DNA from 3 places in the Micromonospora sp. DT178 genome. Region 3 is predicted to be linked to each of the others. Evidence: predicted binding sites of a transcription regulator. Region 3 holds the regulator's gene; each other region holds the start of a gene.

Region 1 (3,273 bases), on a different contig from region 3:
AGCGCAGCGGCTCGACCAGCGCCTTGCGCACGATCGAGACGCCGACCTTCTCGTCACCGGTGAAGCCGAGGTCGTCGTCGAGCACCGACAGGATCTGCACCAGGGCGGCGCCGCCGCCGGGGACGGTGCCCTCCTCGACCGCGGCCTTGGTCGCGGCGATCGCGTCCTCGATGCGGTGCTTGCGCTCCTTCATTTCGACCTCGGTCGCGGCGCCGACCTTGATGACCGCGATGCCGCCGGACAGCTTGGCCAGCCGCTCGGCGAGCTTCTCCCGGTCCCAGTCGGAGTCCGAGGCCTCGATCTCCTTGCGGATCTGCGCGACCCGGTCGGCGACCTCGCTCGACTTGCCTCCACCGTCGACGACCGTGGTGTTCTCCTTGTCGACCACGACGCGCCGGGCGGTGCCGAGCACCTCCAGGCCCACCTGGTCGAGCTTGTAGCCCAGCTCGGGCGCGACCAGCTCGGCGCCGGTGAGGATCGCCATGTCCTGGAGCATCGCCTTGCGCCGGTCACCGAAGCCGGGGGCCTTGACCGCGCAGACCTTGAGGGTCTTGCGGATCGAGTTGACCACCAGCGTCGACAGCGCCTGGCCGTCGACGTCCTCGGCGATGATCAGCAGCGGCTTGCTGTTCTGGAGGACCTTCTCCAGCAGCGGCAGCAGCTCCTCGATCGCCGAGATCTTCTGCGTGGTGATGAGGATGTACGGGTCCTCCAGGACCGACTCCTGCGACTCCACGTCGGTGACGAAGTTCGGCGAGATGAAGCCCTTGTCGAACTGGAGACCCTCGGTCACGTCCAGCTCGGTGTGCAGGGCGGAGCCCTCCTCGACGGTGATGACACCGTCGCGGCCGACCCTCTCCATCGCCTCGGCGATCAGCTCGCCGATCGTGGCGTCCTGCGCGGAGATCGTCGCGACGTGCGCGATCGACTTCTTGTCGGCGACCTCGACCGCGCGGCCGAGCAGCGCCTCGGAGACCTTGGCGGCCGCCGCGTCGATGCCCCGCTTGAGGCCGGCCGGGTTGGTGCCGGCCGTGACGTTGCGCAGGCCCTCGCGGACCATCGCCTGGGCCAGCACGGTGGCGGTGGTGGTCCCGTCGCCGGCGACGTCGTTGGTCTTGGTCGCCACCTCCTTGACCAGCTGCGCACCGAGGTTCTCGTAGGGGTTGGTGAGCTCGATCTCCTTGGCGATGGTCACGCCGTCGTTGGTGATCGTGGGCACACCGAACTTCTTGTCCAGGACGACGTTGCGCCCGCGCGGGCCGAGGGTGACCTTGACCGCGTCCGCGAGGGCGTTGACACCGTGCTCGAGCAGGTGCCGGGCGTCGTCCGAGAAGCTCAGGATCTTCGCCATGAATGTCCCTTCGAAGCGTCGTCGCCCCGGCCCGGCGAGCCGGACCGGGGCGACGACACTGATCGGTTGCTTACTTCTCGATGACCGCGAGGACGTCGCGGGCGGAGAGCACCAGGTACTCCTCGCCGGCGTACTTGACCTCGGTGCCGCCGTACTTCGAGTAGATGACGGTGTCGCCGACGGAGACGTCAACCGGGATCCGGTTGCCCTTGTCGTCGATCCGGCCCGGGCCGACAGCGAGGACGGTGCCCTCCTGCGGCTTCTCCTTGGCGGTGTCGGGGATCACGATGCCCGACGCCGTGGTGGTCTCAGCCTCGTTCGCCTGGACCAGGATCCGGTCCTCGAGCGGCTTGATCGCAACCTTGGTCGCGGTAGTCACGGGCATACCCTCCTGGGGTACTGGTTTCGTTACCGGTCGGCGAGCCGACCGGCGTCAATCTGCCACATGCCACCGGGCGGGGCCGTCGTCGCGGGTGCCGGTCCGCCTGGCGTTCAGCGCCCGGGCCACGAGGCCCGGAAGCTGGCACCCTCGGGGTGAGAGTGCTAATCGCAGGTTATTCCTCGGCTAGCACTCCGTCAAGGAGAGTGCCAACCCGCCGGCCGGCGCGTCGGGTCCGCCGACCACAATGGCCGGGTGGATCTCGACCAACTCGCCGCCCTGCGTACGCCCGAGGGGTCGGCCGCGCTCGCCGCGGCCGCGCGGGTGGCCGGCGGCGACCCGCTGACCGCGGCGGCCGCGCTCCGCTCGGCCGGGCTGCCGGCCGGCCTGGCGTCGGCCGCCCTCACCCAGGCCGAGCTGCGGCGCCGGGCGGTCGGCAAGTTCGGGCCGGCGGCGGCGGGGATGTTCCTCACCCGGGCCGGCCTGGAGCAGGCCACCCGGGGCGTCGTCGCGGCCCGGCGGGCCGAGCGGCTGCGGGCCGCCGGGGTGCGCACGCTCGCCGACCTCGGCTGCGGCCTCGGCGCGGACGCGCTCGCCGCGGCCCGTGCCGGCATCCGCGTGTACGGCGTGGAGGCCGACCCGCTGACCGCCGCGATGGCCGCCGCGAACGCCGAGGCGGCCGGGCTGGCCGAGCTGTTCACGGTGGAGTGCGGCGACGCCACGGCGTTCGACGTGGACCGGGTCGACGGGGTGTTCTGCGACCCGGCGCGGCGCAGGGCGGGCACCGGGCGGCGGATCTTCGACCCGAACGCCTACTCCCCGCCCTGGGACTTCGTGGTCGGGCTGGCCGAGCGGGTGCCGCACACCGTCGTGAAGGTGGCGCCCGGCATCGACCACGCGCTGGTCCCGGCGGGCGCCGAGGCGGAGTGGGTGAGCGTCGACGGCGACCTGGTCGAGGCGGCCCTGTGGTGCGGCGAGCTGGCGCGGGTTCCCCGCCGCGCCACCCTGCTGCGCGACAGGCAACGGCCCCCCGTCGACGCCTCCGGCGCGGGAGGGGGGCCCGTCGACCGGCCGGCCGGCTCCAGCCAGCTGACCGGCTCCGGCGCCGCCGAGGCCACCGTCGGCCCGGCGCGCCGGTTCCTGTACGACCCCGACCCGGCGGTGGTCCGCGCGCACCTGGTCGCCGAGCTGGCGGAGACGCTGGGCGCGACGCTGGCCGACCCGAGCATCGCCTACCTCTACGCGGACGCGCCGACGCCGACGCCGTTCGCCCGCTGCCTGGAGGTCACCGACGTGCTGCCGTTCTCGCTCAAGCGGCTGCGGGCGCTGCTGCGGGAGCGTCGGGTCGGGCGGGTGGAGATCCTCAAGCGCGGGTCCGCCCTGGAGCCGGAGAAGCTCCGCCGGGACCTGCGGCTGGCCGGGGACGAGGCGGCCAGCCTGGTGCTGACCCGGGTCGCCGGGGCGCCGACGGTGCTGCTCTGCCGGCCGGTCGGGTAGCGCACCGGGCCCGGCATCGGCCGCCTCCGTGCTTTCGGCTCGCGGG
Region 2 (3,273 bases), on a different contig from region 3:
CCTTGATCACCGCGACGCCGCCAGCCAGCTTGGCCAGCCGCTCCTGCAGCTTCTCGCGGTCGTAGTCGGAGTCGCTCCGGTCGATCTCGGCCCGGATCTGGTTGACCCGGCCCTGGATCTGCTCGGCGTCGCCGGCACCGTCGACGATGGTGGTCTCGTCCTTGGTCACCACGACCTTGCGGGCGCGGCCCAGCATGTCGAGGCCGACGGCGTCCAGCTTGAGGCCGACCTCCTCGCTGATGACCTGGCCACCGGTGAGGATGGCGATGTCGGCCAGCATGGCCTTGCGGCGGTCACCGAAGCCCGGCGCCTTCACGGCGACCGACTTGAAGGTGCCCCGGACCTTGTTGACGACCAGGGTCGCCAGGGCCTCGCCCTCGATGTCCTCGGAGATGATCAGCAGCGGCTTGCCCGACTGCATGACCTTCTCCAGGATCGGGAGCAGGTCCTTCACCGACGAGATCTTGCTGTTGACGATCAGGAGGTAGGGGTCGTCGAAGACGGCCTCCATGCGCTCCGGGTCGGTCATGAAGTAGGCCGAGATGTAGCCCTTGTCGAAGCGCATACCCTCGGTGAGCTCCAGCTCCAGCCCGAAGGTGTTGCTCTCCTCGACGGTGATGACGCCTTCCTTGCCCACCTTGTCCATCGCCTCGGCGATGATCTCGCCGACGCTGGTGTCACCGGCGGAGATGGAGGCGGTGGAGGCGATCTGCTCCTTGGTCTCGACGTCCTTGGCGAGCTTGAGCAGCTCCTCCGAGACGCTGGCCACGGCGGCCTCGATGCCCCGCTTCAGGGCGATCGGGTTGGCACCGGCGGCCACGTTGCGCAGGCCCTCGCGGACCAGGGCCTGGGCCAGGACGGTCGCCGTCGTCGTGCCGTCACCGGCGACGTCGTCGGTCTTCTTCGCGACCTCCTTGACCAGCTCGGCGCCGATCTTCTCGTAGGGGTCCTCGAGCTCGATCTCCTTGGCGATGCTCACACCATCGTTGGTGATGGTGGGGGCACCCCACTTCTTCTCGAGCACGACGTTGCGGCCCTTGGGGCCGAGCGTCACCTTCACGGCGTCGGCGAGCTGGTTCATGCCCCGCTCGAGGCCGCGGCGCGCCTCTTCGTCGAACGCGATCATCTTGGCCATACGGCGTTGTCCTCCTGGACACTCACGGGCCACCCGGAGTGTGTGTCCCGGATGGGCCGCCTGGTGTACGCACCTTGGGACGTCGCCACCTGGCGACGACGACGTCTCCTCGGCCGGGCCGGATAGCCCGCGACGACCGGCCATGTGCCGCAGCCGCGTCTGGACGCCGCTACGACCGTGGCCCTACCGCCCCGACCGTTGGCACTCGCGGTATGCGAGTGCCAATGACTTGTTTAGCACTCTCCCCTGCCGAGTGCAAGCACGATCGCCCCGGTCAGCCGAGTTCGCCGGTCAGCCGCGCGCTGTCCACCGGCCCCTCGTGGGCCCGCTGCTCGGCGTACGTGACGACCAGGCCGACCAGCTGGGCGAGGTGGGTGGGCAGGGCCAGCACCGCGCCCACCAGCGTCACCGCGAGCACGCCGATCGCCGTGCCCGGCGACTCCAGCGGGGTGGTGCCGAACGGCAGCGTGCCGATGCCCTCCACCATGCCGGCGGCCCCGCTGCCGACGATGACCGCCGCCGCCACCAGCGCCACCCGGCCGAGCAGCAGACCGAGCCGGTCGTGGAACATCCGGAAGGAACGGCCGATCGGGTGCTGCCGCTCGAACAGGTAGACCGGGCCGGCCATGCTCAGCGCGAAGGCGAAGTAGATCCCGGGGATCACGCAGAAACAGACCCCGAGCCCGATGATCACGCTCATCAGCAGGGTCCAGCCCCAGAGGCCGAGCGCCCGGCGCGCCCCGTAGGAGAGGGCCGCACCCACGCTCACCGGTTGACCGGCCGCCTGCCGGGTGACCACCCAGGTGCCGGCCGCCCAGCCCAGGCTCTGCACGAAACCGAAGACGAGGGCGCTGCCGAGCACCACGAACAGCAGGATGCCCGTGTCGGCCAGGAAGGTGTCGGGCAGCGCGGCGGGATCGTCGGCCATCGACTCCTCCCACTTCGCGGACGGGTCGACGACGAGCGAGAGCACCGACACCACCAGGGCCGGCAGCACCTGGGTGAGCAGCAGGATCGGCAGCAGCAGCCGCCAGCCCCGGCGCACCGCGCCGACGCACCGGCCGAACCAGCCGTTGACGCCGGCGCCGGGCGGGGTGACGAGCAGGTCGGCCGGATCGAGGCCGTGCCCCGGCGGGTACCACCCGTGGACCGGCTGCCCGGGATAGGCGACCGGGGCGCCCGGGTACCACGGCTGCCCGCCGTACGGCCCGGAGCCGACCGGATACCCGCCGGTGGGCGGGAAGACCCAGTCCTGCGGCTGTTGCGGGCCCGCCGGCGCAGCGCCGCCCGGGCCGACGGGTGGCGTCGCGGCGGGGTCGGGATCTCCCGGGGGCGGCGCGGCCTGGGGCGGCTGGTCGGACATGAACCCTCCTCAGCGATGGCTGGAACGGCTCACGATCCTCCCCTGCCGGCGCAACCGGGCCGAGGCCCGCCCCCGTGGGGCGGGCCGGCCGACGGCTGCCCGGCCCCGCCGGACCACCCCCGGCCGGCGCCTCACGACCGGTGGCCGGGAAGTCGGTCGGCGCGGGGGCGCGGGAGAGACGCCCGTCAGGCGATGACGCGCACGCGCTCGGCCTGGGGACCCTTCTGGCCCTGGGTGATCTCGAACTCGACCCGCTGGCCGTCGTCCAGCGCCTTGTAGCCGTCCATCTCGATCGCCGAGAAGTGGACGAAGACGTCCTGCCCGCCGTCGACGGCGATGAAGCCGTAGCCCTTTTCGGAGTTGAACCACTTCACGGTGCCCTCTGCCACGGTGCACTTCCTCACTCTGCGCGGCGTTCCACGACCCCGGAGGCCGGGCGGGCCGGCACCAGGAGGACCACCGGATCGGCGATCGACGAGGGCCGCTGAAACGGTGACCGAAATCGCACGCTACACGAAGCGTGACGACGGCGCACGACCACAAATCGGACATACTTCGATCGACCGCCATCGGCGGTCATCGCTGTGATAGGCATTCGTCATGACGAGCACGCCCGGCGGTTCGGGGCCGACGCGGCGGGCGGAGATCCGGCGGGTCCGGCCCCGGGACGCGGCCCGGATGCGGGCGCTGCGGCTGGAGATGCTCGCCGACGCCCCGCTGGCCTTCCTGGAGACCCTCGCCGACGCGGCGGCCCGGTCGCACGCGGACTACGCCG
Region 3 (3,273 bases):
TGCACGGACTGCACCTCGCCCCGGCCGGCACACGCCTCACAGGTGGCCAGGTGGGTGCCGGCCGCCGTGCCGGCGCCCGAGCAGGTGGTGCAGAGCACGGCGGTGTCGACGGTGATCGGCGCCTCGACGCCGAACGCGGTCTCGTGCAGGTCCAGCTCCAGCCGCAGGATCGCGTCCGCGCCGGGCCGGGTCCGCGGTCGCGGACCCCGCGAACCGCCGGCCGCGCCGCCGAAGAACGCGTCCATGATGTCCTGGAAGCCGACGAACGGCCCGGCGCCGCCGGGGCCGCCAGGGCCACCCGCACCCCCGCCGCCGGGGGCGAGCGGGTCGCCACCCAGGTCGACGATCTGCCGTTTCCGGTCGTCCGAGAGGACCTCGTACGCGGCGTTGATGTCCTTGAACTTCTCCTGTGCCTCCGGATCCGGATTCACGTCCGGGTGGAACTGCCGCGCCAACTTGCGGTAGGCGCGCTTGATCTCGTCGTCGGAGGCTTCCCGGCTCACCCCGAGAATGCCGTAGTAGTCCCTGGCCACTGCGTTCCGTGTCCTCATGTTCGTCTCGCGTTGCGCCGGTCGGCGGCCGGAGCCGGCCGTCGGCCCTGACTGGTCAGTTCTGGGCCAGCAGCTCGCCCACGTAGCGTGCCACGGCCCGTACCGTGGCGATGGTGCCGGGGTAGTCCATCCGGGTCGGCCCCAGCACGCCGAGGCCGCCGACGCTGGTCGCGCCCGGCCCGTAGCCGGTGCTGACCACCGAGGCGGCGCGCAGGTTGTCGATCTCGTTCTCGTCGCCGATCAGCACCCGCGTCGTGCTCGGCTCCGCCTCGCCGATGAGCTTGAGCATGACGACCTCCTCCTCCAGCGCCTCCAGGATGGGACGCAGGGAGCCCTGGAAGTCGAGCAGGCCGCCGCGGGTGAGGTTGGCCGTGCCGGCCAGCGCGATCCGCTCCTCGTGCCGCTCGATCAGCGTCTCCAGCAGCACGGTGGAGAGGGTGGTCATCGCCGGCCGCAGGTGCGGCAGCGACTCCTCGACCAGCGCCTGCACCAGCGGCGGGGTCTCCGACAGCCGGGTGCCGACCAGCTTCTCGTTGACCAGCCGGCGCAGGTCCGTGACGTCGTCGGCGGGGATCGGCGCGGGCAGCTCGACCAGCCGCTGCTCGACCCGGCCGGTGTCGGCGATCATGACCAGCATCAGCCGGGTGGTGGAGATCGGCACCAGCTCCAGGTGGCGCACCGAGGAGCGGGCCAGGCTCGGGTACTGCACCACGGCGACCTGCCGGGTCAGTTGCGCCAGCAGCCGGACGGTGCGGTGCACCACGTCGTCGAGGTCGACGGCGCCGACCAGGAAACGCTCGATCGCCCGGCGCTCGGCCGGGCTGAGCGGCTTCACCCGGGACAGCCGGTCCACGAAGAGCCGGTAGCCCCGGTCGGTGGGCACCCGGCCGGCGCTGGTGTGCGGCTGGCGGATGTAGCCCTCCTCCTCCAGCACGGCCATGTCGTTGCGGACGGTCGCCGGTGAGACCCCCAGCTGGTGCCGCTCGACCAGCGCTTTGCTGCCGACGGGCTCCTGCGTGGCGACGTAGTCCTCGACGATCGCGCGCAGTACGGCGAGCTTGCGGTCGTCGAGACCCATTCTCCCCACCTCCTGTCGCACGTCGGCCCCGGCACGCGGGGGGCCGGGGCGGGCTGCTGGCACTCGACTGTAGCGAGTGCCAGTCTACGTCGGCGGGGCCGCCGGCGCGATGATCGACCTGGGGCGATCAGTCCGATCGGCGACCGCTCGTGCCCGCCCGACGGCCCCGGGGACCGGTCGTCCGGGCGTCCCGGCCGGTGTCACGCTGGTGCCGCCTTGCCGGCTGCCCCTACCGTGACCTCCATGACTGAACCACCTCGCCCTCCCGGAGCGGGGGACCCCGGCTTCCCGCCGGATCCGACCGCTCCGTCGGGGGTTCCCGGCCACGCCGGCTCCGGCGACCCCACCGCACCACTGTCCGGGGCGCCGGGCCCGGGCAGCCATCCTCCACCCGGTGGCTATCCGCCGCCCACCGGCGAGCAGCCGCCGTCGGGCGGCTACCCGCCGGCCGGTGACTACGCGCCGCCCGGTGACTATCCGCCGCCCGGCGGCTATCCCCCGCCCGGCGGCTTCCCTCCGCCCGGCGGCTACGGCCCGCCGGGGGCCGGCTATCCGGCCGGTGGCGGCTACGGACCGCCGACGGGTGGCTACGCCAGCAACGACGACAAGAACTGGGCCCTGATCGCCCACTTCGGCGGCGCGGTCGGCGTGATCGTCGGCGGCGGCCTGCTCGGCTGGCTGGCGCCACTCATCGCGCTGATGGCCCGGGGGCAGCAGTCGCCGACCGCCCGGGCGCACGCCGTCGCGGCGCTGAACTTCCAGCTCACCTGGATGATCGTCGGGGTGCTGAGCTGGGTGGTCACGCTGATCACCTGCGGGGTGCTGTTCTTCGTCCCGATGCTCGTCTGGCTGGTGCCGCTGATCTTCGGCATCGTCGGCGGGGTCAAGGCCAACGAGGGCGTGCTCTACCGCTACCCGATGACCTACGGCTTCACCAGGTGACCCGGGTCGGCCGCTCCCCCGGCCGGCCCCGGCACGCGGTTCAGGGCAGCAGGTCACGGACGACCGCGTCGGCGAGCAGCCGGCCCCGCAGCGTCAGCACGGCCCGACCGGCCGCGTGCTCGTCGGCGACCAGCAGCCCGTCGGCGAGGGCCCGCGCGGCGCCGGCCCGACCGGCGTCGTCGAGGGCCGCCAGGGGCAGCCCGGAGGCGAGGCGCAGCCGGAGCATGACGTCCTCCATGTGCGCCTCGTCGGCGGTGAGCACCTCGCGGGCCAGGCCGGGCGAGTCGCCCGCGGCCAGCCGCTTCGCGTACGTCGTGGGGTGCTTGACGTTCCACCAGCGCACGCCGCCGACGTGGCTGTGCGCCCCCGGGCCGAGGCCCCACCAGTCGGCGCCGGTCCAGTAGAGCAGGTTGTGCCGGCACCGGGCCGCCTCGTCGCGGGCCCAGTTCGACACCTCGTACCAGGACAGACCGGCCGCGTCGAGGGCGGCCTCCGCCGCGAGGTAGCGGTCCGCGGCGACGTCGTCGGAGGGGTACGGCAGCTCGCCGCGCCGCATCCGGGCGGCCAACCGCGTGCCGTCCTCCACGATCAGGGCGTACGCGCTGACGTGGTCCACCCCGGCGGCGACGACCTGGTCGAGGGAGGCGGCGAAGTCCGCCTCGGTCTCCCCCGGCGTGCCGTAGATCAGGTCCAGGTTGACGT

What was found. The regulator HrcA, encoded in region 3, represses chaperone genes, less so after heat shock. The targets are predictions, from matches to a motif close to GGTTNGCACNCTCNNNNNGAGNGTGCNAACC.
Region 1: the regulator HrcA is predicted to act here: its motif matches at 1,870-1,900, upstream of groES (co-chaperone GroES).
Region 2: the regulator HrcA is predicted to act here: its motif matches at 1,332-1,362, upstream of groL (chaperonin GroEL).

Annotation. Positions count from the first base shown of each region.
Region 1 covers NZ_JBNCKV010000002.1:449,413-452,685, reverse strand. The annotation lists gene groL (chaperonin GroEL) at 1-1,351, opposite strand, end outside; gene groES (co-chaperone GroES) at 1,422-1,736, opposite strand; gene ACLQ22_RS05925 (THUMP-like domain-containing protein) at 1,986-3,227, shown strand.
Region 2 covers NZ_JBNCKV010000002.1:100,832-104,104, reverse strand. The annotation lists gene groL (chaperonin GroEL) at 1-1,135, opposite strand, end outside; gene ACLQ22_RS04215 (hypothetical protein) at 1,410-2,498, opposite strand; gene ACLQ22_RS04210 (cold-shock protein) at 2,684-2,887, opposite strand; gene ACLQ22_RS04205 (GNAT family N-acetyltransferase) at 3,099-3,273, shown strand, end outside.
Region 3 covers NZ_JBNCKV010000022.1:63,660-66,932, reverse strand. The annotation lists gene dnaJ (molecular chaperone DnaJ) at 1-533, opposite strand, end outside; gene hrcA (heat-inducible transcriptional repressor HrcA) at 607-1,629, opposite strand; gene ACLQ22_RS29090 (DUF4870 domain-containing protein) at 1,873-2,571, shown strand; gene hemW (radical SAM family heme chaperone HemW) at 2,612-3,273, opposite strand, start outside.